Regions from separate parts of the Geobacillus sp. CX412 genome, predicted to be linked through region 1. Evidence: riboswitches for the same ligand, from Rfam matches in the RefSeq annotation. Region 1 holds a riboswitch; each other region holds the start of a gene.
The links. A riboswitch is a leader RNA that binds a small molecule or an ion and turns the genes downstream of it on or off. The one in region 1 is predicted to bind S-adenosylmethionine.
Positions count from the first base shown of each region.

Region 1 (10,074 bases):
GGTCACGAAATGATTTGTCAACTCTTTTTTAAAAAATTTTTTTCTGCAGCGATGTAGTCGTTAGCTCTGCGGTCCGCAAAAATCGGGATTTGTTTTCGCACTTCTCTTACTTTTTGAAGATCGATTTGTGCCATTAACGTACAAGGTTCTTCATTTGCTTCTGCAATGATTTCTCCCCATGGGTCAACCACCAGCGAATGACCGGCAAAGACATTGTTTGGATCGCTTCCAGCGCGATTGCACGCGATGACGTAGCATTGATTTTCAATCGCGCGCGCCGCAAGCAGTGTACGCCAATGCGAAAGGCGAGGAAGCGGCCACTCGGCGACGACAAATAACACTTCCGCCCCTTGGACCATATGGACGCGAATCCATTCTGGGAAGCGGATGTCATAACAAATGACGCCTGCACATCGAGTGTTTTCTAATGTGAACAATCCCATTTCTTCCCCTGGCTGTAAGTAAAGATGTTCATCCATCAGCTGGAACAAATGGAGTTTGCTATATTCGCCAACGATGATGCCGTTTCGGTCGGCGATGTACATTGTATTGGTGACGCCGCGATCTGTTTTTCTGGCAATTGATCCAGCGACAATATTGACATGATGCGACTTGGCAAGTTTTTGAATGAACGCTTTTGTACGCATACCGCCCTCATCGGCAATCTCATCGAGTCTGGTTAAGTCATAGCCAGTCGTCCATAGTTCAGGAAGGACGATAATATCTGGGTGATTTTTTGAAATTTTTTCTATCTCTCTTTCAACGCGCCGTTCGTTTTCATTAGGATTGCCAAAAGCGATATCTAGCTGAAGACATGCGATTTTTATCGTCATGAACATTCACCTCGAAAAAATTTTACTTTACATTTTGATTTTTACGATATATGATTTTTCACTAGAATTTCAAGAAAATTTTTGAGAAGGTGTTAACGCGATGAAACAATTTCCACTATCTGAGTTATTGCAGAGCCTTCCAAAACAGTTTTTTGCTTCGCTTGTCGATAAAGTCGCAAAAAAAATGGCGGAGGGGCATGACATCATCAATTTAGGGCAAGGAAATCCCGACCAGCCGACTCCACCGCATATCGTGGAGGCGATGCAAAAAGCGGTGGCGAACCCAAAATATCACAAATACTCGCCATTTCAAGGGTATTCCTTTTTGAAACGCGCCGTTGCTAAGTTTTATGAGCGCGAATACGGCGTTGCCATTGATCCGGAAAAAGAAGTGGCGGTTTTGTTTGGCGGGAAAGCGGGTCTTGTGGAGATCCCGCAATGTTTAGCCAATCCGGGGGATATTGTGCTCGTGCCTGACCCGGGATATCCGGATTATTGGTCGGGGATTGCGCTGGCGCGCGCGGAAATGGTGATGATGCCATTGCGTGCGGAAAATCAGTTTTTGCCTGATTATGATGAAATTCCTGCAAATATTGCGGAAAAAGCAAAAATCATGTTTTTAAACTATCCGAATAATCCAACCGGGGCGATCGCTTCTAAGGAGTTTTTTGAAGAAACGGTGTCGTTTGCCGCAAAACACGGTATTTGCGTCGTTCATGATTTTGCTTACGGTGCGATTGGCTTTGACGGAAAAAAACCGGTCAGCTTTCTTCAAGCAGAGGGGGCAAAAGAAATTGGCGTTGAAATTTATACATTCTCCAAAACATATAATATGGCGGGCTGGCGCGTGGCGTTTGCCGTTGGAAATGAGAGCGTGATCGCGGCGATTAACTTGCTGCAAGACCATTTATATGTGAGTTTGTTTGGCGCCATTCAAGAAGCGGCGGCAACCGCATTGCTTTCTTCGCAGCGCTGCGTGGAAGAGCTTGTCGCACTGTATGAATCGCGGCGCAATACGCTTATTGACGCGTTGCGGCAAATTGGCTGGGATGTCGACGCCCCAAAAGGTTCATTTTTTGCGTGGCTTCCGGTGCCGAACGGATGGACATCGGAACGTTTTTCCGATTATTTGCTGGAAAAAGCGCATGTCGTTGTCGCGCCGGGAGTTGGATTTGGCAAGCATGGAGAAGGATATGTGCGAGTTGGGTTATTAACAAGCGAATCCCGCCTGCAAGAAGCGGCGGAACGGATTGCGAAGCTTGGTCTTTTCTAAAATGGGTTAAAAAATGATTGACAGAGCGAAAAAATACTGTCATAATTCAAATTAAATTTTCGAGCGCGAATAGTTTGAAAAGTGAATACGATATTGCAAGCATTCTTATCAAGAGCAGGCGGAGGGACAAGCCCAATGAAGCCCGGCAACCGGCTTAACGACGGTTAAGCACGGTGCTAATTCTTGCAGCGGAAACGCTGAGAGATAAGAAGAGCGTGAATAAATAAAGCCTCTTCTTATGAAGAGGTTTTTTTGATGGATGAACAGAAAGAGGGATGATCATGAGTCAAGTAATTGCCACATATCTTATTCACGATGAAAAAGATTTAGAGAAAAAGGCGGAAGGAATTGCGCTTGGGTTGACCGTTGGTTCGTGGACGGATTTGCCGCTTCTTGAGCAGGAACAATTGCGCAAGCATAAAGGAGTAGTTGTAAGCGTACAAGAACTCGAGGAGAACGAACGCGCCAACCGTTACTTTGGAAAGCGATTGAAGCGTGGAATCGTTCGCATTGCATACCCGAGCTTAAACTTTAGCGCGGATATTCCGGCGCTTTTAACGACGGTGTTTGGCAAATTGTCGCTGGATGGAGAAGTGAGATTGCTAGATTTAACGTTTTCCGACGAATGGAAAAGACAGTTTCCTGGCCCGCGTTTTGGCATTGACGAAATCCGCAAAAAAGTGGGTGTATATGAACGCCCGCTTCTGATGAGCATTTTTAAAGGGATGATCGGCCGCGATTTAACGTACTTATCCGAGCAGCTGAAACAACAAGCGCTCGGCGGGGTCGATCTCGTTAAAGACGATGAAATTTTGTTTGAAAACGAATTAACGCCGTTTGAAAAGCGAATTACGGCTGGAAAAGCGGTGTTAAACGAAGTGTACGAAAAGACAGGAAAACGGACGTTATATGCGGTGAACTTGACTGGAAAAACGTTCGAATTGAAGGAGAAAGCAAAACGCGCAGTCGAATTAGGAGCCGATGTATTGTTATTTAACGTATTTGCGTACGGTTTGGATGTGCTCCAAGGGTTGCGAGAAGATGATGAGATCACCATTCCGATCATGGCTCATCCAGCATTCAGCGGGGCGTTTACTCCATCGGAGTTTTACGGAATAAAAGCATCCTTGCTGCTTGGCAAATTGCTTCGCCTTGTTGGTGCAGATTTTGTGCTTTTTCCATCGCCATACGGAAGCGTTGCTCTTGATAAAGAAGAGGCGCTTGGCATTGCCGCGGAGTTGACGAATGATAAGGAGCCGTTTAAACGGTCGTTCCCAGTTCCGTCAGCTGGCATTCATCCAGGGCTTGTGCCATTGTTGTTCCGCGATTTTGGCATAGATAGCATCGTCAATGCAGGCGGCGGCATACACGGACATCCAGACGGAGCGACAGGCGGCGGCAGAGCATTTCGCGCTGCGATCGATGCGGCTCTTGCCGGAAAATCGCTTCATGAAGCAGCGCGCGAAAATGAGGCATTGCGAAAGGCGATTGACTTATGGGGCGCAGTAGAGGTGACATCATGACAAAACCAATCATATTTTGTGATTTTGATGGGACGATTACAGACAATGACAACATTATCGCGATTATGAAACGGTTTGCGCCGCCGGAGTGGGAAACGTTAAAAGACGATATATTATCACAGCGCATCTCGGTGCAAGAAGGGGTTGGCGCGATGTTTTCCCTTCTTCCATCGGGTTGGAAAGAAGAGATTGTCGATTTCATTTTACAAAATGCCCGCATCCGTGACGGGTTTCGCGAATTTGTCGCGTTTACGAAGGAACGTGATATTTCGCTATATGTCATAAGCGGCGGCATCGACTTTTTTGTCTATCCGCTTTTAGAAGGGCTCATCGAAAAAGAGCGCATCTTTTGCAATGGCTCTGATTTCAGCGGAGAGACAATTCGCATTACATGGCCGCATTCATGTGATGAACAGTGTCAAAACGGCTGCGGCTGCTGCAAGCCGTCGTTGCTTCGAAAATTGACAAAGCCTGATGCCTTTCATATCGTCATCGGCGATTCGATCACCGATTTAGCAGTGGCAAAGCTGGCGGATCATGTTATCGCCCGTGACTTTTTGCTGCAAAAATGCCAAGAACTAGATATTCCGCATACGCCGTTTACAACGTTTTTCGATGTCATTCATTTTCTGGAGACGATGGAGGTGAAGTCATGAGTTTACTTGTGAAGAGATGGAAAGAGCTTGCCGAGATAAAAGCGGAATTGGCGGCGCGCGATTGGTTTTTTGCCACAAGCGGCAACTTGTCGATCAAAGTAACCGATGACCCACTCACTTTTTTAGTCACGGCGAGCGGCAAAGACAAACGCAAGCAGACAGACGAAGATTTTTTGCTTGTCGACGCTTCTGGAAATCCAGTGGAGAATACGCATTTAAAGCCGTCCGCCGAAACGCTTTTGCATGTGGAAATTTACAAGAAAACGAACGCGGGCTGCGGTCTCCACGTCCATACGATCGACAATAACGTTATCTCCGAATTGTACGGAGATGACGGAGAAGTTGCGTTTTCCGGCCAGGAAATTATTAAAGCGTTTGGGATTTGGGAAGAAGATGCGGTCATCCGCATTCCGATTATTCCGAATTACGCGCATATTCCAACGCTTGCGAAGGAATTTGCCAAGCATGTAAACGGCGATGCCGGTGCGGTATTGATCCGCAACCACGGCATCACCGTATGGGGAAGAGACGCGTTTGAGGCAAAGAAGTTTTTAGAAGCATGGGAGTTTTTATTCAGCTGGCACGTCAAGTGGCTGCTCCTAAAGCAGACCGCCGTGCAGCCGGTTGTTAAACCATAAAAATTGATGAAGGGGGAAATTCCAATGGCAGTAATCAAAGTGAGAAAAACGGGAGAAGTGATTGAAGGAGAAGAAAATGTCCGCAGCTTTTTAAACAAACAAGGCGTGTTGTACGAGCATTGGGACATTAACAAACTGCCGGAACATTTGCGCGACAAATATGTATTGACCGACGAAGAAAAAGAGGAAATTTTGGCGACGTTTAAAGAAGAAATTGAAGATTTGGCGGCGAGAAGAGGCTACAAAACTTGGGATATCGTCGCCTTATCGGATGCGACGCCGAATTTGGATGAACTGTTGAAAAAGTTTGAACAAGTGCACATTCATACGGAAGACGAAGTGCGCGCTATTACTGCTGGCCATGGCATTTTTATCATCAAAGGGGACAGCGAAACAGGGTATTTTGATGTCGAGCTTGAAGCGGGCGATGTCATTTCTGTGCCGGAAGGAAACCCGCATTATTTCACCTTAATGGATGACCGCCAAGTCGTCGCTGTCCGCCTGTTTATCGATCCGTCCGGCTGGGTCGCCCATCCGTATGAAGAAAAAGAAGAAGTAGGCCAGTAATGGCAATAACCCCCCCCTGTCTTCTTCAAGCAGGGGGGTTTTTATTAAAACGATTCTACTAAAAAAATCATAAATAATATGCCAATGATAAACGAATAGGTAGATGTCCGCTCATTTCCATCCCCGTGGCTTTCCGGAATGAGTTCTTTATAAATAATAAACAACATTGCACCTGCGGCGAATGCAAGGCCATACGGGACGAGCTCGCGAAAAAAGGATGTTAAATAAAATCCGAGAAGTGATGTCACGATTTCAACCGCTCCTGTAAGTGTAGCGATGATAAATGCCTTCCATCTTCCAATCTGTTGATGAATTAAAAAAAGCGCGACTAAAAATCCTTCCGGAGCGTTTTGTAATCCAATGGCTAGCGCGATTAAATTACCTGTTTCCGATACGTTCGAAGCATAGCTGACCCCGACCGACAATCCTTCTGGAATGTTATGTAAGGTAATGGCTGCAATAATGAGCATCGCTTTTTCATCAAACTGAATTCCTTTTTTTGTATGTTCTAAATCAATATGGGGAACCGTCATTTCCAAAATGGTTAAAATAAGGACTCCAAAAAATAACCCGATTGTTAAAGTGAAAAAACCGCCTGCCTGTAATGCTTCAGGAATTAAACTCATCATGGAAGCCGCCATCATAATTCCAGCTGAAAACGCCAGCAATATGTCCCGCCAGCGGTGAGTAATCGATTTCGCTAAAAATAAAATTGGGATCGCACCTAATCCAGTGGATAACGCGGAAAGTATACTCCCAATGAATACTTGTTTCATCAAATCCTCCTTTCCGTACCTTTAGTGTTTTTATATGCGTTTTGAAATGAAAGGTGATAACCGCCCAAACACTAAAAATGATTTATTCATATACTATATAATAATAAACAAAAATAACCAAATAGCGAGCATCTCGCTTGACGGGGGAAAAGGTGTCCACAAAAAAAGATTTGCACCGTGTTTAATATTTCAAGTATAATGCAAATAAGAAAATATTTTTAGAGAAGAGAATGATGGAATATAAATACTGACAATGACGTTGAATTTAACCGACAAAAGGGTTTGATTGTGGATGACGAGAGAGAAAGACATTGAACAATCGCTAAAATTGTTTATTGTATTATCAAGAGCATATCGAGCTGTCAGCGATCAAGTGAATAAGTCGATTCAATCATTTGGCGTGAATCCGACGGAGTTTGCGGTCTTAGAATTGCTTTACCATAAAGGGGATCAGCCGTTGCAGCAAATTGGCGGAAAAATTTTGCTCGCTAGCGGCAGCATTACATATGTAATAGACAAGCTGGAGCAAAAAGAGTTAATTGTGCGAAAAGCATGTGAAACAGACCGCCGTGTCACATATGCTTCGATTACGGAAAAGGGAAGAGCGTTTATCGAAAAGGTTTTCCCAGAGCATGCGCAAACGATTCACGAAACCGTTTCCGGCTTGACTCTTGAAGAAAAGGAACAGGCGATTGCGTTATTGAAAAAGCTGGGATACGGTGCAAAAAGAGAATAGCTGTTCGTCTAAAATAAGTGGCTGCTTATTGCAGCCACTTATTTTTTGAAAAAAGGATAAGCTGTAAAAGGAAAAGGAGGAGATAATTTATGATGATCCCAGTTGGGGTGTCCAATCGCCATATTTTGTGAATGCTGTTCAAACGAACCGACATTGAACATTTTCCTGACAAGCTAGCTAGGACACCGTACTCATTATGCCGACATTTTTTGTGTTTCCTCTGATTGCTGTGCCGCTTTTTTCACTTGCGGATAGAAGAAGATGCCGCTTAGAAGCAGGATGACTCCAAGCATAAACGTTTTGATATCCGCGGTGCCGGCGATGATGACCCAGATGGAATAGATAGTCGCAAAAGCAGCGATCACCCCATCGATGATGCGGCCCCGCGCCGTCTCCTTGTACGTTTCGCCGGTCAGCGCCAGTTTCAATTGGAAGACAGAGGCGATAAAATACGGGACAAGATACGCCAATGTCGCAATGTAAATGACAAAGTCAAACGCCGCTGACATCGAGTTGGAAATCGTCGAAAAAATAAAGATTTGTGCTAATCCATTCGAAAGAACTAAAGAAAAGCTTGGCACTTTCTTTTTATTTTCCGTTAAAAATGCTGGAATAAACAGACCTTGTTTTGCCGCTTGATACGGCACTTCAGCGCTTAATAACACCCAACCGAGCGTGGAGCCGAGCAAGCTGATCAATCCTAGTCCGGCAAGAACGTAGCCGCCGCTTGGGCCTAAAATCGTGACAATGGCATCTACAAGCGGTTTTTCTGATTGAATGAGTTCTTTTTGCGGCAATACTCCCATGACAAGGATGCTAATGCCGATATAAATCGCAAGAGCAATCAACAAGCCAAGGATTGTCGCACGCTTGACATCGGCTTGTTTGCGCGCACGCGATGCAAAAACAATCGCTGATTCGACGCCGATAAACGCCCATAATGTCGATACAGCCGCATTCTTGATTTGACTTAATAATCCAATCGAATGCCCTGCATCATCATAACGCGGGGCAACAAACGAGCCAATGTTGCTTTTTTCAAACGCAAATAAAGCGATAATGATAAATAGGAAAAATCCGAGCACTTTTGCCGCGGTAGCGACAAAGTTTAGCTTTCCCGCGTCTTCGATGCCGCGCAAAATGATGAAATGCATTCCCCATAACAATGCGGTACATATAAGAAACGTCAACAAGTTCCCAAGCTTTACATCAAGAGAACCGATGGAAAATAACGTTTGTTTGCTTGTTAAAATTGGAAAAAACGTTGATAAATAGCTGGTAAACGTCGTAATAATCGCCACGTTGCCGGCAAAGTTGCCAATCCAATATCCCCATGAAGACATAAAGCCAGATAGGATCGAGATGTTCGAGCCTTTCGGAAACAATTCTTTCGCATAAATCTGCGGCCCGCCGTTTAGTTCCGGTTTGCGAATCGCCAAATTACCGAATACGAGCGCGGTCATTAATACACCGCCGCCCGTTAATAACCACGCGAAAATGACACCAAGCGGGCTTGCCGCTTCCGCTAGCGAGCGCGGCAGCATAAAAATTCCCGATCCCACCATATTTCCAACGACAAGCGCCGTTAATAACCATAATCCAAGTTTTTGCTGTTGCAAAGTGGATAGCTCCTTCCTGACGATAATTAAGTTTTAGCTTTTTTCGCAAAAAAATACACCCCAAAGTTTTCAACGGGTGCATGTGGTCATCCGCATCCAACTTCCAATCGATAGTGCTTCATCGTTTGTTGCAACGATGCATGTTCGGATACAGGCCCAGTCTACGGCGTCAGAGTCCGACGCAAACTTCGGCAACTTTCCTCATTGGCTCTTTGCGTCTCGTTTCTACAACTCTTGTTCATTGCAGCCTGTATCCCGTCTATGTGGATGAGAAAGAAAAAATATTCAATTGGTGTTATTATTATACGTTCTTTCGACAAATTTCGTCAACAACCTTTTGTAATCGAAAAAAAGGATTTTCCGTGTATGAATGGAATACAATCTAAGATAAGGAAAACGAGAGAAAAGGAAGGGATTGCGTTGAAATTTTCTGAGTTTCGTTATGAACGGCCGAATATCGAGAAGCTGAAAGCATCATTTCAACAGGCGCTGCAATCGTTCCAGAAGGCAAGCAGCGCAGAAGAACAGGATGAGGCGATGAAGGAAATTAATAAGCTTCGCAACGATTTCAGCACGATGGCGCAAATTTGCTATATTCGTCATACGATTGATACGAACGACGAGTTTTATAAGCAGGAGCAAGATTTTTTCGATGAAGTTGAGCCAATTGTTAAAGGGCTTGTGAACGATTATTACCGTGCGCTTGTTTCGTCTCCGTTCCGTTCGCAGCTTGAAGAAAAATGGGGGAAACAGTTATTTGCGCTCGCTGAGACGGAATTAAAAACGTATTCTCCAAACATTGTGGAAGATCTGCAGCTGGAAAATAAGCTGACGAGCGAATATACAAAATTGGTCGCTTCGGCAAAAATTTTCTTTGAAGGGGAAGAACGGACGTTAGCGCAGCTGCAGCCGTTTGTCGAATCACCGGACCGCGAGATGCGCAAGCGGGCGAGTGAGGCGCGTTTTGCCTTTTTCCAAGAACATGAGGAGAAGTTCGATGAAATTTACGATCAGCTTGTGAAAGTGCGCACCGCCATCGCGCAAAAGCTCGGATTTAAAAACTTCGTGGAACTCGGTTATGCCCGTCTTGGACGGACTGATTACAACGCCGAGATGGTTGCGAAATTCCGCAAACAAGTCGAAAAGCATATCGTTCCAATTGCTGTGAAGCTTCGCGAGCGGCAGCGGGCGCGCATCGGTGTCGAGAAGCTGAAATATTATGATGAAGCGTTTGTTTTTCCAACCGGCAATCCAACGCCAAAAGGGGACGCAAACTGGATTATTGAAAACGGGAAAAAGATGTACGAAGAACTGTCGCCGGAAACAGGCGAGTTTTTCCGGTATATGATCGATCATGAACTAATGGACCTCGTTGCGAAAAAAGGAAAAGCAGGCGGCGGCTATTGCACCTATATCGAAAACTATAAAGCGCCGTTTATTTTCTCGAACTTTA
Region 1 covers NZ_CP103461.1:2,591,117-2,601,190, reverse strand. The annotation lists gene NXM86_RS13545 (carbon-nitrogen family hydrolase) at 18-833, opposite strand; gene NXM86_RS13540 (pyridoxal phosphate-dependent aminotransferase) at 934-2,106, shown strand; SAM riboswitch class I at 2,209-2,317, shown strand; gene mtnW (2,3-diketo-5-methylthiopentyl-1-phosphate enolase) at 2,388-3,629, shown strand; gene mtnX (2-hydroxy-3-keto-5-methylthiopentenyl-1-phosphate phosphatase) at 3,626-4,285, shown strand; gene NXM86_RS13525 (methylthioribulose 1-phosphate dehydratase) at 4,282-4,923, shown strand; gene NXM86_RS13520 (1,2-dihydroxy-3-keto-5-methylthiopentene dioxygenase) at 4,948-5,490, shown strand; gene NXM86_RS13515 (ZIP family metal transporter) at 5,535-6,266, opposite strand; gene NXM86_RS13510 (MarR family winged helix-turn-helix transcriptional regulator) at 6,559-7,002, shown strand; gene NXM86_RS13505 (amino acid permease) at 7,197-8,621, opposite strand; gene NXM86_RS13500 (M3 family oligoendopeptidase) at 9,042-10,074, shown strand, end outside.

Region 2 (10,074 bases), 1.4 Mb from region 1:
TTCACCTTATCGTATGCGCAAGACAAAAATGTGTGAATGCCTAATGGAAAGGAAGAAATATATGGAGATGGACGGATATATCGTGGATCAATATAGATTTCCTTCCCCAACCCGCATGTGGATGTATTTCTCGTCACGTATTTATGTCAAGGGCTGAAAATTAAAGGTTTTTTGGCCCAGCCGAAAACACCTGGAATATACGATGGTTTTTTATACTTGCGCGGCGGAATTAAAAACGTCGGGCAAGTGCGCCTATCTCGCATTACACAGTTTGCTTCGTACGGATTTGTTGTCATGGCGCCATTTTATCGAGGAAATCAAGGGGGAGAAGGAAATGAAGATTTTGTGGGGGAAGATCGGTATGACGCCCTCGCAAGTTTCCGCCTTTTGCAGCAGCATCCCTGGGTGAATACAAAACGCATTCACGTATTTGGCTTTTCTCGCGGCGGAGCGATGGCGCTTCATACAGCGATTTTGGAGCCTGCGGTTTGTTCCATCGTCGTCTGGGGCGGAGTATCTGATATTGCATTGACATATTGGGAGCGAGAAGATTTGCGGAGAATGATGAAACGGGTAATAGGCGGAACGCCAACGAAATATCCAGAGCGCTACCGGTGGCGAACCCCATTGTATGAGATCGAAAAGATTCAAGCCCTGTGTTAATCATTCATGGAGAGAAAGATCGAAACGTTTCGATTGAACACGCGTATCGCCTTGAAAAAAGCCTAAAAGAGGCAAATAAACAAGTGACGGCATGGTATTTTCCAAACTTTACTCATTACTTTCCACCGAAAGATAACCGCGAAACAGTTCGTCGGTTAACGGAATGGATGAAACGACAACCAAATGTATGATACGATAAAAAGAAAAGGGGTGTGTTTCAATGGGCATGCCGCTGGAATTTCAAACACTCATTGTGACAAAAGGCAAGGAAAAGAGAGTGAAAGACAATCTATTTATTCTAGAAAAGGAAGGGTATCGTATTTATCCGATCGATATTCCGCTTGAAGTGAGAAGAACGTTGCAAAGCGAAGCGAGCGGCCAAGCAGTGGTAAAAAAGCTGGAACTTGCCAACAATCGGACGATTGTAACGTATGAGCTGATTTCGTTGCATTCGATAAATTAAAAAAGGAGGGAATGATTCCCTCCTTGGAAGTTATACGATTGGACCGCCCAGCGCTTCGATTTCCGGAGCGATATGTTTAAACTTTTGGAAGTTTTCCCGGAATTTTGTGGCAAGTTCTTTTGCTTTTTGTTCATATGCTTGCTTATCGGCCCATGTATTTTTTGGCTGCAGCACTTCATCTGGTACACCAGGAATATGAATCGGAATTTCTAAACCGAAAATAGGGTCCTTCACTGTTTCGACATTGTCGAGTTCTCCTTCGACAGCTGCTTGCACCATTGCACGGGTATAGGCAAGCTTTATGCGGCTGCCGACTCCGTATTCTCCACCTGTCCATCCTGTGTTAACGAGGAACACTCGCACGTTATGTTCAACGATTTTTTTACCGAGCATTTCCGCATATTGCACAGCTGGAAGCGGTAAAAACGGAGCTCCAAAGCAAGTAGAGAATGTCGCTTGCGGAGAAGTGATGCCGCGTTCTGTACCCGCCAGCTTGCTCGTATAGCCGCTTAAGAAATGATACATCGCTTGTTCGCGCGTTAGCTTGCTAATCGGCGGCAATACTCCGAATGCGTCTGCCGTTAAGAAAATAATCGTCGACGGATGACCAGCGATGCTCGGATCAACGATATTGCTAATCGCTTGAATAGGGTAAGCAGCGCGGGTATTTTCCGTTAACGTAGCGTCATCATAATTAGGCAGTCTTGTATGCTCATCGATAATAACGTTTTCGAGCACCGCACCGAATCCGATCGCATCAAAAATTTGCGGTTCTTTTTCCCGTGATAAATTGATGCATTTTGCATAGCAACCGCCTTCGATATTAAAGATGCCGCGGTTGGACCAGCCGTGTTCGTCATCACCAATAAGACGGCGGTTTGGATCGGCGGAAAGCGTCGTTTTTCCCGTGCCGGATAGACCAAAGAATAATGCGACATCCCCTTCTTTACCGACGTTTGCCGAACAATGCATCGATAAAATTCCTTGTTCTGGGAGCAGATAATTCATCACAGTGAAAATCGATTTTTTCATTTCGCCAGCATATTCTGTGCCACCGATTAACACGATCCGCCGTTCAAAAGAAATAATGATAAATGTTTCCGATCTTGTTCCATCAACGGCAGGATCTGCTTTAAAGTTTGGTGCGCAAATAACGGTGAATTCCGCTTTGTGTGTTTGCAGTTCTTCCGCTGTTGGGCGAATAAATAGTTGATGTGCAAATAAATTTTGCCACGCAAATTCATTAATGACTTGGATAGGTAAGCGGTATTTGGGATCAGCGCCGGCAAATCCTTTAAAAACAAATATTTCATCTTTTTTCATTAAATAGTCAATTACCTTATTGTATAAGTTTTCGAAAACTTCTTCAGAAATCGGCTGGTTCGTCGTCCCCCAATCGATTTTTGATTTCGTCGAAGCTTCTTCTACAATGTATTTATCTTTTGGAGAGCGACCTGTATATTTTCCTGTCGTTACCGCAACTGCTCCGGTAGCTGTCAACCGACCTTCATTTCGTTGCAACACTTTTTCTACAAGCTGTGCTACCGATAAATTATGAAACACATTTGGCTGTTGTAATAATGTGGTAAGTTTACTTGTCATATTAGCGACTCCCATGTACAAAACCTTCCTTTTTATTGAAATGGTCTCCTTAAAATAGTATAACACATTTTTATTATTAGTCCATACTATTTGTGACAATTTCTTTTCTTTTATTTTTCTCATTTTTGTTCATAAAAAAATTGTCTAATTTTGTTGACTTTCTTTATTTAATTACGATATGATAACTCATTGAACGGATACTCTTATCCCGAGCCGGTGGAGGGACAGGCCCGATGAAACCCAGCAACCGTCACAACTGGAAATGTGTGAAATGGTGCTAACCTGTGGCAAGGCAACGTCCTTGAGCGATAAGAGTGAAAGGAGCAATATGATTGCAATGACCTTTCCTCAAAATTACAGGAAAGGTTTTTTTATATGTCTATGTGTCAAGATATATAAAAGCTATAATAAAAGGGAATGAGTACCGTATCATCTGCAGTTTGCAAGAATACAATATTTAGACGTTCGATTATGAAAAGAGGAGGAAACTGACGAATGTCAAAAAAAAGACGTTTATTTACTTCGGAATCTGTAACGGAAGGTCATCCTGACAAAATTTGTGACCAAATTTCCGATGCCATTTTAGATGCCATTTTAGAGAAGGATCCGAATGCTCGCGTCGCATGCGAAACGAGCGTTACAACAGGGCTTGTGCTCGTAAGTGGAGAAATTACGACATCAACATATGTAGATATCCCGAAAATCGTCCGCGATACGGTTCGCGAAATTGGCTATACTCGTGCGAAATATGGTTTTGATGCCGATACTTGTGCTGTATTGACATCGATTGACGAACAGTCTCCAGATATCGCAATGGGAGTCGATAAGGCGTTAGAAGCCCGCGAAGGTCAGATGACTGACGAGGAAATTGAAGCGATCGGTGCTGGAGACCAAGGGTTAATGTTTGGATTTGCTTGCAATGAAACGAAAGAATTAATGCCGCTTCCGATTTCGTTAGCGCATCGTTTGGCACGCCGTTTGTCAGAAGTGCGGAAAGAAGCCATTTTGCCATATTTGCGTCCAGATGGTAAAACACAAGTAACAGTAGAATACGATGAAAATGGAAAACCAGTGCGTATCGATACGATCGTTGTATCAGCGCAACATCATCCGGAAATTACACAAGAACAAATTGAGCGCGATATTAAAGAACATGTCATTAAGCCGATTGTACCAGCAGAACTGATCGATGAAAACACAAAATATTTTATTAACCCGACAGGCCGTTTCGTCATCGGCGGACCTCAAGGCGATGCTGGCTTAACAGGACGGAAAATTATCGTTGACACATATGGCGGTTATGCTCGCCATGGCGGCGGTGCGTTTTCTGGTAAAGATCCGACAAAAGTAGACCGCTCCGCAGCCTATGCAGCGCGTTATGTAGCGAAAAACATTGTTGCTTCAGGACTTGCGGATAAATGTGAAGTGCAGTTGGCATATGCGATCGGTGTTGCAAGACCAGTTTCCATTTCCATTGATACATTCGGGACCGGAAAAGTATCCGAAGATATTTTAATTGAAGTGGTGCGCAACAATTTTGATCTTCGTCCTGCTGGCATTATTAAAATGTTAGATTTGCGCCGCCCAATTTATAAACAAACAGCGGCTTATGGCCATTTCGGACGCACGGACATCGATCTTCCATGGGAGCGCACTGATAAAGCGGAAACATTGAAAGAGCAAGCTCTTGCGTTAGCAAAGCAATAACAAACAGAAAAGGGAGTTACGTTATGTAGCTCTCTTTTTTTGGCAAAATCAAGGGCAAACGCAACGAAAAAGCATCTGCTTCGACTGCTCTGCAGAAAAGATTGGCAACAATTTGTTTCAAAAGAGTAAACGAAATGCTATATTCCTATTATGTATGGTATAACCAATAGGGTAAATATAAAAGGAACAGGTGAAACAAAACATGTGTGGGTTTATCGGATGCGTTCATGATGAGCCGAAAATGCCAGACGAACAATGGCAGAAAACGTTCGAAGAGATGAATGATATGATTACACATCGTGGTCCGGACGATCATGGATACTATTTTGATGAATATGTCCATTTCGGGTTCCGCCGCTTAAGCATCATTGATTTAGAAGCAGGTCATCAGCCGCTTTCTTACGAAAATGAGCGGTATTGGATTATTTTTAATGGCGAAATTTACAATTACCTTGAGCTGCGGGATGAATTAGTGGAAAAAGGATATGAATTTGCAACCAACTCGGATACGGAAGTCATTATCGCTCTTTACAGCGCTGAAAAAGAAAAAGCGGTAGAAAAGCTTCGCGGCATGTTTGCGTTTGTCATTTGGGATAAAGAAGAAAAAACGATTTTTGCCGCGCGCGACCCATTCGGCATTAAGCCGTTTTTCTACTTAGAAGAAGCGGGTCGTACGTTTTTTGCATCGGAAAAGAAAAGCATTTTGCATGCAATGGAAAACGACGTTCTTGATTATAATGCACTGCAGCACTATTTAACATTCCAATATGTGCCTGAGCCAATGACCATGTCCGTTGGGATTAAAAAATTGGAGCCGGGCCACTATATCAAAAAGAAAGTCGGTGAAAAATTAACGGTACACCGCTATTGGAAAGCGCGGTTCCAGCCTGTATGGAAATCGGAAGACGAATTTGTGAAAGAAATTCGCAATGTTTTATTCGATTCTGTACGCGTACATATGCGCAGTGATGTGCCGGTTGGTTCATTTTTATCGGGCGGAATCGATTCTTCGCTGATTGCTTCGATTGCGAAGCAGTTTCATCCGAACATCAAAACTTTTTCGGTTGGTTTTGAATGGGAAGGGTTTAGCGAAATTACTGTTGCGGAAGAAACAGCGGAAAAATTAGGTGTCGAAAACATTAGCTACGTCATTTCACCAGAAGAGTACATGGAAGAATTGCCGAAAATTATGTGGCATATGGATGATCCGCTTGCCGATCCAGCAGCTGTTCCGCTTTATTTCGTCGCCCGTGAAGCGAGAAAGCATGTAACGGTTGTTCTTTCTGGAGAGGGAGCAGATGAGTTATTTGGAGGGTACAATATTTATTGCGAACCACAGTCATTAAAAGTGTTTGAACGGATCCCTAACCCGGTAAAATCCGCATTGCGCGTCATTGCCCATATGCTTCCAGAAGGTGTCAAAGGAAAAAGCTTTATCGAACGCGGATTAACTCCGATGGAAGAACGTTACATTGGAAATGCGAAAATGTATAGTGAAGAAGAAAAGCAAGGTTTGTTGAAATCTTACAAACATGGGTTGGAATATACGAAGATTACTCGTCCGTTTTATGAAGAGACAACCCATTATCCACCGATGAATCGGATGCAATATATTGATATTCACACATGGTTGCGCGGAGATATTTTGTTAAAGGCCGACAAAATGACGATGGCCCATTCGTTGGAATTGCGCGTCCCATTTTTAGACAAGGCCGTCTTTGAAGTGGCGGCAAAAATTCCGCCGGAAATGAAAACGGCTAATAATACGACGAAATACATTTTGCGCAAAGCGGCAGAAGGCATTGTTCCCGATCATGTTCTTCACCGCAAAAAGCTTGGCTTCCCAGTGCCGATTCGCCATTGGCTTAAAAATGAAATGCATGATTGGGCAAAAACAATCATCAAGGAAAGTGAAACCGATCATTTATTCCATAAAGATGTGTTATATCGCTTGTTAGAAGAGCATTGTGCCAATAAAGCGGATCATAGCCGCAAAATTTGGACGGTGCTAGTATTTATGATTTGGCATCAAGTCTATATTGAAAAAAAGTATGATTTTTTTCACCTATATAAAAAAGACAGGCATTCCCAGCTTATCTAATCAAGCTGATAGGGTGATGCCTGTCTTCCTATTTGCCTCCCAACATCTTAAAAAATCGACTTTGGATGCTTTTTTATTTCATCAGTCAGCGGACCGGTGAAATAAATATCATCTTGGTCATATCCCATAATAACAACGACGTAATGTTAACCGGTCTGCTCGGCGTTTCCTATTATCATTTATCTTGCTGCAGCGATTTATAATATTGCCCTTTCTCCACATACTCGCGGCGAATTCGCTCCATCTCGCGGACATCTTCGTCAGTTAATTCACGAATGACTTTAGCGGGACGGCCAAATGCGAGCGTGTGCGGCGGAATTTTTTTTCCTTGTGGGACAAGGCTTCCGGCACCGATAAACGCTCCTTCGCCAATTTCCGCACCATCGAGAATAATCGAGCCCATGCCGATTAAAGCGTTTTTTCGGATGATGGCGCTATGTAAAATGACTTGATGGCCGACGGTTACACCATCTTCAATGATAAGCGGATTGTTTGGACTTTGATGTAAAATTGAGTTATCTTGGATATTGACGCGATTGCCGATAATCGTTGGAGCGACATCTCCGCGAATAACAGTATTAAACCAAATGCTTGTTTCTTCCCCGATAACCACATCACCGGTAATGGTGACATAATCGGCAATGAAGGCAGATTCAGCGATCTTTGGAGACTTTCCTTTGTACGGATAAATCATACGCTTCTTTCCTTTCATTTTATAAAATGGTTCAGTATTATTTATTATTGTACAGATAGTGGCACGATTCGTAAACGGAGGAGATTGACGATGTGGAAATGGGAGGCAAATGAAGGAAAAGGAACGGTTGTGATTGTCCACGGAGCCGCGGAGCACCACGGGCGCTATCAATGGTTGATCGAGCAGTGGGTGAAAAGCGGTTATCATGTTGTAGCAGGAGATTTGCCTGGACAAGGGCGGACAACGAGAAGAAAACGTGGACATATCCAATCGTTTGATGAATATATTAATGAGGTGGCCGATTGGATCACGGAAGCCAAACAATTTCATGTACCGGTATTCCTTCTTGGACATAGCATGGGAGGGCTTGTTGTTATCCGTACATTGCAAGAAAAACGCCCTTCTGTACAAGGGGTTATTTTATCTTCGCCATGTTTAGGACTTGTATCGTACCCATCGAAAGGGCTTGATATGTTATCAAGAGTATTAAATTATATCGCGCCATCCCTTTTGATCGAGTCAGGATTGTCTGTCGAACTGGCAACAAGAAATAAAGAAGTACATGAGACGGATAAACATGATGAGCTTTATGTGACGAAAGTATCTGTCCGCTGGTATCGTGAATTAGTAAAGGCGATGGAATTGGCTTCTCGCCGTATTCAGAAATTCCCTGATATCCCATTGCTGCTCATGCAAGGCGGGGACGATAAAATTGTCGATAAAACAGCTGTAAAAGAATGGTTTGACCGTTTGCCGATATCGGAAAAAATGTATAAAGAATGGAACAAATTATATCATGAAATTTTTAATGAACCGGAGCGGGAAGATGTTTTCTTATATGCAAAATCGTTTTTAGATACACAATGCCGACTATATCGCTAGACAATGTAAACATATCTGAGGTGAGCCTGTTGAAAATCCCGACACATCCGATCACTCTTATGAAAAAAGTCTATCGCGATGTCTTTCCGGTAGTGCATCGCGAATTAGCCTATTGGAAACAAAGAGCACAAAATATTCCAGACCCGGAACTTCGAAAACAAGCGTTGGCAAGTATTGAAACAAAAACGTTTCACTGTGAAGGAGGCTCCATTTTATCGTTATTAGCAGGGAAGGAAATGGAAGAGTGTATTCGTTTTATTGTCGCTTATCAAACGATCAGCGATTATCTTGATAATTTATGTGATCGAAGCACTTCATTAGATCCGCTTGATTTTCGAGCCCTTCATGAATCGATGCCTGACGCGTTATCGATTGATGCCGAAGTTTCGAATTATTACCGCCATCGTCAAGAACAAGATGACGGTGGCTATTTGCATGACCTTGTACGAACATGTCAAAGTGTTTTAAAGAAAGTGACACATTACGATAAAATTGTTCCGTTTTTGCATGAATTAGCTGGATATTATTGTGATTTACAAGTACATAAACATGTGCATGTAGACGAGCGAGTACCGCGTCTTGAGAAATGGTTTAAACAATATAAAGATCAGCTTCCACCAATGGAATGGTATGAGTTTTCTGCTTGTTCCGGTTCTACGCTGGGCATTTTTTGCTTAGTTGCCTATGCGTTTACAGAAACATTTCATGAGGAAATGGCAAAACAAATACGCAACGGTTATTTTCCTTATATTCAAGGGCTGCATATTTTGCTTGATTATTTTATTGATCAAGAAGAAGATCGTTTAGGAGGAGATTTAAATTTTTGTTTTTATTATCCCGATCAGTCCGTTTTGTTAGAGCGGCTTTGCCATTTTATCGAAGAGGCGGACCGCCATGTGAATCAATTGCCGCATGGGGAGTTTCATCGCCTCATTCATCGAGGACTTCTTGGTTTATATTTATCGGATGAAAAAGTAAAGAAACAAAAAGAACTCCGCCGCCTTGCGAAAAAGCTTATTCGTTTAGGCGGAATCAATTCTTGGTTTTTCTACTGGAACGGGAGAGCGTATCGTCTGTGGCAAAACAAGCTTTTATCATCTTCCAAACAAAAGAGGCTGTCTCTTTCCTAAAGGGACAGCCTTTTTATCGTTTTTCGATGGCAATAATAAAAGGAGGATTGTTTTTTTGATTGATGAATTCATATTTTAATACGTGAGCGCTCTTTTGATCCATTGACTTTACATAATGAAGAAGCGCATCCCGTTCGATGGCGCCTTCCGGATGGCCATGATAAACAACGAGAACGATGATCCCTTCTTTCGCCATAATTTGCATCAATTGCTCAATGGCGCGGATCGTTGAATCAGGTTTTGTTACGATTCGCTTATTACCGCCAGGCAAGTAGCCGAGATTAAACATTGCTCCGGTGATGCGGCCATGATAAATAGAGGGAATTTTTTCGATCAGTTGATCGTGGCTTGCTTGAAATAACGTTACTCGGTTTAACATATTGTGTTCTTGAAGGCGGGCCGATGTTTTCGCAATCGCCTCTTTTTGAATGTCAAACCCAAATACGTGTCCAGATTCTCCAACGCGCTGGGCTAAATAAAGCGTGTCATGCCCGTTTCCGACCGTGGCGTCGACGGCGATATCTCCTTCATTCACCGCAAGATCCATCAATGTTCGGGTAAAAGGAAGGATTTTGGCCAATTTCATTGTTTCATCACTTCTTTTTTGTAATATTTCCCTTGATAGCTGTCGCGGCGTTCAAGTTCCGCATCAATTGCATTTAATACTTCCCATTTATTTACACTCCACATTGGACCGATCATTAAGTCGATTGGACCGTCCCCTGTAATTCGGTGCACAATCATTTCTGGAGGTAAAATTTCTAACTGATCACAGACAAGGTTCACGTATTCTTCAAATGACAAAAATTTGACTAGCCCTTTTTCATATTGC
Region 2 covers NZ_CP103461.1:562,410-572,483, forward strand. The annotation lists partial or broken gene NXM86_RS02945 (alpha/beta hydrolase family protein) at 68-854, shown strand; gene NXM86_RS02950 (DUF2584 domain-containing protein) at 884-1,126, shown strand; gene pckA (phosphoenolpyruvate carboxykinase (ATP)) at 1,157-2,743, opposite strand; SAM riboswitch class I at 2,929-3,043, shown strand; gene metK (methionine adenosyltransferase) at 3,224-4,435, shown strand; gene asnB (asparagine synthase (glutamine-hydrolyzing)) at 4,638-6,536, shown strand; gene NXM86_RS02970 (gamma carbonic anhydrase) at 6,712-7,230, opposite strand; gene NXM86_RS02975 (alpha/beta hydrolase) at 7,321-8,112, shown strand; gene tbcS (tetraprenyl-beta-curcumene synthase) at 8,142-9,242, shown strand; gene mnmM (tRNA 5-(aminomethyl)-2-thiouridylate-methyltransferase MnmM) at 9,256-9,828, opposite strand; gene mnmL (tRNA modification radical SAM protein MnmL/YtqA) at 9,825-10,074, opposite strand, start outside.
Region 2: another riboswitch for S-adenosylmethionine. It lies ahead of metK (methionine adenosyltransferase); the one in region 1 lies ahead of mtnW (2,3-diketo-5-methylthiopentyl-1-phosphate enolase).

Region 3 (10,074 bases), 1.3 Mb from region 1:
AATACATTACATGCTCACGGCGGCAATCAAACCATGGCGGAAATTGAAACAACACCATCGCTAGCTTTCCTGACTGGATAAACGGCTCAATCGAGTCTAAAAAAGCAGCAAACATCTCTTCCTTGCTCGAATACGGAATCGGGCCCCGCTCATGTCCCGTCATTCCTTGGTACGCTTTCACGACAAAGCGGAACGAATTCGGTGTTTCATGAATCCATTTCTCGACATTTTGGCGCGGCTGAATCGCATAAAAATACGAATCCACTTCTACAGTGGGAAAATGTGCGGCGTATTCTTGCAGCTTATCTTTCGCTGCAAGACCAGGAGGATATAAGCTATCGTGATCTCCCCAACCTGTTAATCCGATATAAATCATACGTATCACCTAGCTTCATCAGGCTATGAATAATGTTTAATTTATTCAAACATAACTCATCGCACATTTGCCACAATGGATGCATTCGTTTGATGTAATGCTGTTCCACTCTGGTCACAAGCAATGATTTCCCCTCCTTTCATAAGAATGAAATAACAGGATAATATAACATATTTTCATCATAAGCTTATTGTCAAGACCGATTATTTTTTGCTTTAACACTTACATTTATTTTAACTATATCACAATGGCAAAAAATTTGAGAACAATAGAGGTATGTACAACCAAAAATGTGAAAACCATCCATTCACCATAGGCAAATGGATGGTTTTTAAAAAACGATCAACCGATCGAGCCTTCCATCTCGAATTTGATAAGCCGGTTCATTTCCACCGCATATTCCATTGGAAGCTCTCTTGTAAATGGCTCGATAAAGCCCATGACAATCATTTCTGTCGCTTCTTGTTCAGAGATACCGCGGCTCATCAGATAGAACAATTGCTCCTCGGATACTTTTGACACTTTCGCTTCATGCTCGAGCGAAATGTTGTCATTTAAAATTTCATTATACGGGATCGTATCGGATGAAGATTGGTTATCCATAATGAGCGTATCGCATTCAATATTCGAACGCGATCCTGACGCTTTGCGGCCAAAGTGAACGATACCGCGATAAGTCACTTTTCCGCCTTGTTTAGAAATCGACTTCGATACGATGGTCGATGATGTGTTTGGCGCAAGATGAATCATTTTTGCACCAGCGTCTTGATGCTGTCCTTTTCCGGCAAGCGCAATCGATAATGTCAAGCCGCGTGCACCTTCTCCTTTTAAAACAACTGCTGGATATTTCATCGTTAATTTGGAACCAATGTTTCCGTCGATCCATTCCATCGTTGCGTTTTCTTCACAAACCGCGCGTTTCGTTACAAGGTTAAACACGTTGTTCGACCAGTTTTGAATGGTCGTATAACGGCAGTACGCATCTTTTTTGACGATAATTTCAACAACGGCACTATGAAGCGAAGCAGTTGTATAAATTGGCGCGGTACATCCTTCTACGTAATGAACGTGCGCCCCTTCATCAACAATAATTAACGTGCGTTCAAATTGTCCCATGTTTTCCGAGTTAATGCGGAAATATGCCTGCAACGGCGTTTCTACTTTCACGCCTTTTGGCACATAGATGAACGAACCGCCCGACCACACCGCCGAGTTTAACGCAGCAAATTTATTGTCCGTAGGCGGCACAACTTTTGCAAAATACTCACGGAAAAGGTCTTCGTTTTCTTTCAACGCAGAATCCGTATCTTTAAAGATAACACCAAGTTTCTCCAAATCTTCTTTCATATTATGGTAAACAACTTCTGATTCGTACTGTGCCGATACTCCTGCTAAATATTTTTGTTCCGCCTCAGGAATTCCGAGCTTATCAAATGTCGCTTTAATTTCTTCCGGTACTTCATCCCAAGAACGGCCCGATTTTTCCGTCGGTTTTACGTAGTACGTAATTTCATCAAAATCTAAACTCGATAAATCGCCACCCCATTGTGGCATTGGTTTGCTGTAGAAAATATCTAACGCTTTTAAACGGAATTCAAGCATCCATTGCGGCTCATTTTTCATGCGGGAAATTTCTTCGACCACTTCCCGTGTCAACCCGCGTTTTGCGCGGAATACCGATACGTCTTTATCGACGAAACCATACTTATATTCGCCGATTTCTGGCGCTTTTTTCGCCATGCGGTTTCACCCTCCTTTTTTCTTCTTGCCATTAATGACGCTGGTGTAACCCTTTTTCCATTGCTTTCCATGCCAATGTCGCACATTTAATACGGGCCGGAAACTTCGAAACGCCTTGAAGTGCCACAATATCACCTAAATCAACAGAGTCATCATGTTCTTTCCCCTGCATCATATCGGAAAATATATTGGCTAGCTTCAACGCTTCTTCCACCGTTTTTCCTTTGATCGCCTGCGTCATCATCGAGGCTGATGACATCGAAATGGAGCAGCCTTCTCCCTCAAACTTCACATCCACAATTTTCCCGTCTTCGACTTTCATCGTTAGATGAATACGGTCACCACAAGTCGGATTATTCATATCAATATCTACACTGTTTTCCTCTAAAACACCACGATTTCTTGGATTTTTATAATGATCCATAATCACTTGTCGATAAAGCTGATCTAAAGGATTATTAGAAGACATGACCAAAATACTCCTTTGTTTTCTGTAATGCGACTACGAGTTGATCGATTTCTTCCTTTGTATTATAGAGGTAAAAACTTGCACGCGCTGTAGCTGTTACGTTTAACCATTTCATTAACGGTTGGGCGCAATGGTGACCGGCGCGGACGGCGATCCCTTCCGCGTCAAGGACGGTTGCCACATCATGCGGATGAACTCCTTCTATGTTAAACGTCACTAATCCTCCGCGATGTTTTGGACCATAAATCGTGATCCCTTCTATCGCGGACAACTGTTCTAAAGCGTACTGGGCAAGTTCCTGCTCATGTGCAGCGATATTATCTAATCCGATTTCTTCAAGGAAGTCGATTGCCGCTCCTAAACCGATGGCTCCCGCAATAATTGGAGTACCGCCCTCGAATTTCCACGGAAGCTCTTTCCATGTCGATTCGTACAGGCCGACGAAATCAATCATTTCGCCGCCAAACTCTACCGGTTCCATCTTCTCTAATAATTCCCTTTTACCATATAATACGCCAATTCCTGTCGGACCGCACATTTTATGCCCAGAAAACGCCAAAAAATCACAATCTAGATCTTGAACATCGATTTTCATATGAGGAGCGCTCTGCGCGGCGTCCACTACGATGACAGCGCCATGTTTGTGGGCGATTTTTGCAATTTCTTTTACTGGGTTAATCGTTCCTAAAACGTTGGAAACATGTACAATAGCGACAATTTTTGTATTGGATGTGACCGTCGCTTCTACATCTTTTAGGTCGATCGTTCCATCTGGCTGAAGCGGAATATACTTTAATGTGGCTCCCGTATGTTTAGCGACTTGCTGCCATGGAATAATATTGCTATGGTGCTCCATGTACGTGATGACAATTTCATCGCCTTCTTGTAAATTAGCGCGGCCATAGCTCGCTGCAACCATATTTAACGCCGTTGTCGTTCCTCTTGTAAAAATGATTTCTTGTGTGGACTTCGCATTAATAAACCGTCGTACCTTTTCACGTGCTCCTTCATATGCGTCCGTCGCTTTCGTACCAAGCGTATGCACGCCGCGATGGACATTTGAATTGTACTGGCGATAATAGTGATCAATCGCTTCAATGACGGGAAGAGGTTTCTGTGATGTCGCAGCGTTGTCAAGATATATAAGCGGCTTCCCGTTTACTTCTTGGTCCAAAATCGGAAACAGCTGCCGAACCTCTTTCGTATTCATGACTGCACTTTCCTTTCGATTACTTCAATAAGTTGTTTTTTCACACTTTCAATCGGAATAGCCTCTACAACAGGAGCTAAAAATCCATGAATGATAAGACGTTCTGCCTCATGTTTCGGAATACCGCGGCTCATTAAATAATATAGCTGCGTAGGATCAACGCGGCCGACCGATGCAGCATGTCCTGCCATTACATCGTCTTCGTCAATTAATAAAATAGGGTTCGCATCTCCACGCGCTTTTTCGCTTAGCATTAGAACACGCGATTCTTGCTGCGCGTTCGATTTGGAAGCACCATGTTCAATTTTTCCAATTCCATTAAAAATCGAAGTCGCGCTGTCTCTCACAACACCGTGTTTTAAAATGTAGCCTTCCGTATGTTTACCATAATGAACAACGCTTGTCGTAAAGTTTTGTACTTGCTCTCCTCGACCGACAACGACCGTTTTCGTATCGCCGAAAGAACCGTCACCTATTAAGCGGGTAATGTTTTCAGAAACTGTATCTCCATTGTTCATTAAACCGAGCGCCCACTCAATGCGGCCATCACGGGCAGCGATACCGCGGCGGTTTACATAGGTTGTAATACCTTTTGCCAAGTTATCCACCGCAGCAAAAAACACACGGGCATTCGTGTTGGCAAACACTTCGGCGACAATATTGACAACTGCTTTGCTAGTTTCTTTTACGGAAATATAGTTTTCCACATAAACAACCCGGCTATTATCTTCCGCTACAACGATGACATGATTAAATAATGCGATATCATCATTTTCTTGAATATAAACAGCTTGAAGCGGAACATCCACTACAACATTTTTCGGCACATATACGAACACACCGCCGTTAAGTAGCGCAGCATGCAACGCCGTTAAACGATGCTCGTCAATTTTCACGCCATCTTTCATCAAATATTTTTGCAACAAATCCCCATGCTCACGTGCTGCTGTGAAAATATCAGTGAAAATGACGCCTTTTGCTTTCAACTCATCCGATAGAGATAAATATGCTGGTGTATGATCGCGTTGGACATATAAGTTTTTCGTTCCCTCTCCTGCTTCAATAAGCGCCTTTACTGCTTCAGGCAATTCATCTAATGAAGCAAACGGCGCGCTTTCCACTACATGATTAGCAAATTGTGTGAAATTCCATTTGTCAATTTTTGTTTTATCCGGCTTTGGCAGCGGCAACTCTTCTGCTTTAGCAAGAGCTTGTAAGCGAAGCTGTAAAAGCCAGTCCGGTTCGCCGCGTCCGCTGGAAAATGAGCGCACATATTGTTGGTCGAATGGTATTTTTGTTCCTGTCGTCATAATATAATACTCCTCCTAACGCTTACGCTTCTTGCTCAACCGTTTCATCTTCAATGCCAAGTTCTTTTTTAATCCAATCGTATCCTTCCGCTTCAAGACGTTGTGCCAACTCCGGACCACCGGATTTTACGATACGCCCTTGCATCATGACATGCACATAATCCGGTGTGATGTAGTTTAGTAAACGCTGATAGTGCGTAATGATCAAACAGCCGAATTCGCTGCTGCGCATTTCATTAATTCCTTTTGAAACAATTTTTAATGCATCAATATCAAGACCGGAGTCGATCTCGTCCAAAATCGCGATTTTCGGTTCAAGCATCATTAATTGAAGAATTTCGTTGCGTTTTTTCTCTCCGCCGGAGAATCCTTCATTTAGATAGCGATGCGCCATATCTGGATTCATTTCGAGAAATTCCATTTTTTCGTCAAGTTTGCGGATAAATTTCATTAAAGAAATTTCATTTCCTTCGCCAAGACGAGCGTTAATGGCGGCACGAAGAAAATCCGCATTCGTTATGCCGCTAATTTCGCTTGGATATTGCATCGCCAAAAATAAACCGGCGCGTGCACGTTCATCCACTTCCATCTCCAACACGTTTTGCCCGTCTAATGTAATGCTTCCTTTTGTTACTTCATATTTTGGATGTCCCATAATCGCCGACGATAACGTTGATTTTCCCGTTCCGTTCGGACCCATAATCGCGTGAATTTCTCCGCCTTTTACTTCTAAATTCACACCTTTTAAAATTTCTTTTCCTTCAACGGATACGTGAAGATCTTTAATTGTTAACACTGCCATGAAGAATACCTCCAATTTTCACTAAAAATTGTGTATATCATTGACTTGCTTGTCTTTCCATTCTCATTTTATTCTCATTACAATCTTATAACAAATGAAAAGTATTAGCAACCTTTTGAAGAGAATATCACTATGTTCATAGTGAAAAATATTTTGATCAAGATTGTTTTATAAAAATAACGGAAGCGGACCGCTTCCGTTATTTTATTGCGCTGCTGGAATGACAGCACCTTTATATTTTTCTTTAATAAAGTCTTGAATTTCTTTCGACTGTAACACTTCGACAAGCGTTTTAATTTCTTTGCGGTTTTCATCGCCTTTGCGTACAGCGATAATATTGACATATGGGTTATCTTTCGGCGACTCAACAGCAATTGGATCCTTCGCAGGATCTAATCCCGCGTCAAGCGCATAGTTGGCGTTGATGAGCACAGCATCGCCTTCGCCGTTTTTATAAATTTGTGGCAGCAATCCTGCTTCCACATCTGCTTCAAATTTTAAATGTTTTGGATTTTCCACAATGTCTTTGACCGTAGCTTTTGTTTTATCGATACCTTCTTTTAATTTAATTAACCCTTTTTCTTGCAGCATCGATAAAATGCGACCATGGTCTGCAACCGAGTTGCTCATGATGATCGTCGCACCGTCTGGCAATTCTTCGAGGCTTTTATATTTTTTCGAGTAAAGACCGATTGGCTCAATATGAATGCCGCCAGCGTTGACAAAGTCATATCCGTGTTCTTTTTTCTGTGCTTCTAAATACGGAATATGTTGGAAATAATTGGCATCAATTTCTTTATCTGCTAACGCTTTGTTTGGTAAAACATAATCTTGGAATTTAACAATTTTTAAGTCAATGCCTTTTTCTTTTAAAATCGGTTGTGCTTTTTCTAAAATTTCCGCATGTGGAACATTGGAAGCTCCAACCACTAATTTTGTTAATTTCCCTTCTTTTTTGCCACCATCAGCGTTGTTATTGCCTCCACATGCTGCCAAAGCCAACACAAGAACGACGGCAAATAATGCACTAATCCATTTTTTCATATTGATCTTCCCCCTTTTATCGTTTATCTATTTTGGAAGTGACAAAGTCACCGATAAACTGAATGACAAAGACAATCACCAAAACTAGAACGGTGGCGACAAACGTCACATCATTATGGCTGCGCTGAAATCCTTCAAGATACGCTAAGTTGCCAAGGCCGCCGGCGCCAACGACCCCTGCCATCGCTGTATATCCAACTAAAGCAATTGCAGTGACGGTAATTCCAGATACAAGAGCAGGCAATGACTCTGGGAGAAGCACTTTCCAAATAATCGTGGCCGTTGTCGCTCCCATCGCTTTGGCCGCTTCGATGACACCTTTATCAATTTCGCGAAGCGCAATTTCCACCATTCTCGCGTAAAATGGCGCCGCTCCAATAATGAGTGCTGGCAATGCCGCATTTGCGCCAAGAATCGTTCCGACAACGAATTTTGTAAACGGGATTAACAAAATAATTAATATGATAAATGGGATGGAACGAAAAATGTTAACGATAGCGGCGATGATCATATTCGCCAGGCGGTTTTCCCATAAGTTGCCCTTTGACGTTAAAAATAAAAGCAGTCCAAGAATCGTTCCTAATATAAATGTTGCAACGACAGAAATTCCTGTCATATAAAGCGTTTCAACGGTCGCTGCCCAAATCATATCCCACTCTACATTTGGTAAGAGGTTAGCGAGCATCCGTAATCACCTCCACCGCCACTTGCTGCTTTCGAATATAATCGATCGCGCGGGCCACTTCCTCTTTCTCTCCATCCATATGAACAAACAGCACACCGTAAGCGCCTTGGTGGGTTTGCGAAATTTTTCCTTGAAGAATATTCGCATCAACTTGAAATTGGCGAACAACGTTAGCAATCAGCGGCTGTTCCGTAACCTCTCCAACAAACGTCAATTGAAAAACCGTTCCTTTTGGATATTTATCGAGTAAATGCGCAATCGTTTCTTTCGTTTCCTCCGGTTCGATGACCTGCTGTACAAACCGTTTCGTAATCTCTTGTTTTGGCCGCCGGAACACTTGCAGCACTTCGCCTTGTTCGACAATTTTTCCGTTTTCCATCACTGCGACGCGGTTGCAAATTTTACGAATCACGTGCATTTCATGGGTAATTAATACAATTGTCAATCCTAAACGCTTATTAATATCCACCAAAAGTTCCAAAATGGAATCGGTTGTCTGCGGGTCTAGCGCGGATGTCGCCTCATCGCACAATAACACTTTTGGATTGTTCGCCAAAGCGCGCGCGATGCCGACGCGCTGCTTTTGCCCGCCGCTAAGCTGTGACGGATAGGCGTTTTCTCTTCCTTGCAAACCTACAAGCTGAATCAACTCGTCTACTCGTTTTTTCCGCTGTTCTTTCGGTACACCGGCAATTTCTAATGGAAACGCAATGTTTTCGCGAACCGTTCTTGACCATAATAAATTAAAATGCTGAAAAATCATTCCGATTTCCTGACGGGCCTTTCGCAATTCCTTTCCTTTAATATTAGCAATATCCCGTCCAGCGACAATGACTTTCCCTTTGGTCGGTTTTTCCAATCCGTTAAGGAGACGGATTAACGAACTTTTTCCCGCCCCGCTATATCCGATGATTCCGAAAATTTCGCCTTCTTTAATTTGCAAAGAGACATTATCCACTGCTGTTACAGATCCATTGGCCGCTTCATATATTTTTGTCACGTTTTCTAATGTAATCATGCACATTTCCACCTTCCCTCATGTAAAAGACGGCTCGCCGCAAAAAGAAAGCCTTTCTGCTCAAGAGAACAGAAAGGCAATGATTACCGTTCTGTCTCTTATCTCTCAAAGCAGACGCTTTGTGTGAATTGGCACCATTTCAGCGAGTACGCTGACGGTTGCCGGGCTTCATTGGGCACATCCCTCCACCTCTCTTGATAAGAGCACAAAAAACACTTTATTCAATTAAAATCTCTCAATAATTACGAATGTGATTTTATCACTATATGTCGAATAGTGTCAATGGAAATGTTATGGTCATTATGGAAAATGGCATGATTATCATTTCTTGTGATTATGAGACGGAAACATCAGATGTAATTCCGGTAGCAGCCGCAATTGCCTGTTCTAAATCTTCGATTAAGTCATCGATATTTTCGATGCCGACAGATAGACGAACTAAATCTTCTGTCACTCCAGATGATTTTAGTTCTTCTTCGTTTAGCTGTTGATGTGTGGTGCTTGCAGGATGGATAATTAAACTTTTCGCATCGCCAACGTTGGCAACATGCGACCATAATTTTACACTGTTGATCAATTTCGCTCCTGCCTCTCTGCCGCCTTTTACGCCAAATACAACGATGGAACCCGCTCCTTTTGGCAAATATTTTTTCGCTAGTTCTTTTGCTGGATGACTGTCATGTTCTGGATAAAGCACCCACTCTATTGCTGGATGACGATCTAAATACTCGACGATTTTTCTTGTATTCGCAATATGTTCTTTCATACGTACATGCAATGTTTCAAGACCAAGCTGAATTTGAAAGGCATTAAATGGGCTAATCGCTGGACCTAAATCGCGAAGCAGCTGCACGCGAGCTTTGACAATGTATGCAGCAGGTCCAAACGCCTCAGCATACACAAGGTTGTGATAGCTTGGATCAGGAGTAATAAATCCTGGAAACTTTGGCGAATTCCAGTCAAAATTACCACCATCAACAATGATGCCGCCTAAGGTCGTCCCATTCCCAACAAGCCATTTTGTGGCGGAATGGATCACGATATTCGCCCCATGTTCAATTGGTCTGCACAAATAAGGAGTGGCGAATGTGTTGTCGATAATGAGCGGAATTCCCGCTTCACGAGCGATTTGCGCCACCGCCTCAATATCTAATATGTGCAAACTAGGGTTGCCAATCGTTTCGGCGAAAATTGCTTTCGTTTTTGGTGTAATCGCTGCTCGGAAATTTTCCGGATTAGACGGATCGACAAAGTGGGTTTTAATTCCGTATTTCGGCAATGTATTGACGAACAAATTATATGTACCGCCATATAACGTAGATGCCGATACAATTTCATCCCCAGCTCCGGCGATATTCAAAATGGCCAGTGTAATGGCGGCCATTCCGCTAGCGAGAGCAAGACTGCCCACTCCACCTTC
Region 3 covers NZ_CP103461.1:454,831-464,904, reverse strand. The annotation lists gene NXM86_RS02300 (DUF72 domain-containing protein) at 1-376, opposite strand, end outside; gene sufB (Fe-S cluster assembly protein SufB) at 719-2,116, opposite strand; gene sufU (Fe-S cluster assembly sulfur transfer protein SufU) at 2,148-2,585, opposite strand; gene NXM86_RS02285 (cysteine desulfurase) at 2,575-3,795, opposite strand; gene sufD (Fe-S cluster assembly protein SufD) at 3,792-5,105, opposite strand; gene sufC (Fe-S cluster assembly ATPase SufC) at 5,128-5,907, opposite strand; gene NXM86_RS02270 (MetQ/NlpA family ABC transporter substrate-binding protein) at 6,112-6,951, opposite strand; gene NXM86_RS02265 (methionine ABC transporter permease) at 6,968-7,636, opposite strand; gene NXM86_RS02260 (methionine ABC transporter ATP-binding protein) at 7,626-8,654, opposite strand; SAM riboswitch class I at 8,750-8,858, opposite strand; gene NXM86_RS02255 (O-acetylhomoserine aminocarboxypropyltransferase/cysteine synthase family protein) at 8,989-10,074, opposite strand, start outside.
Region 3: another riboswitch for S-adenosylmethionine. It lies ahead of NXM86_RS02260 (methionine ABC transporter ATP-binding protein); the one in region 1 lies ahead of mtnW (2,3-diketo-5-methylthiopentyl-1-phosphate enolase).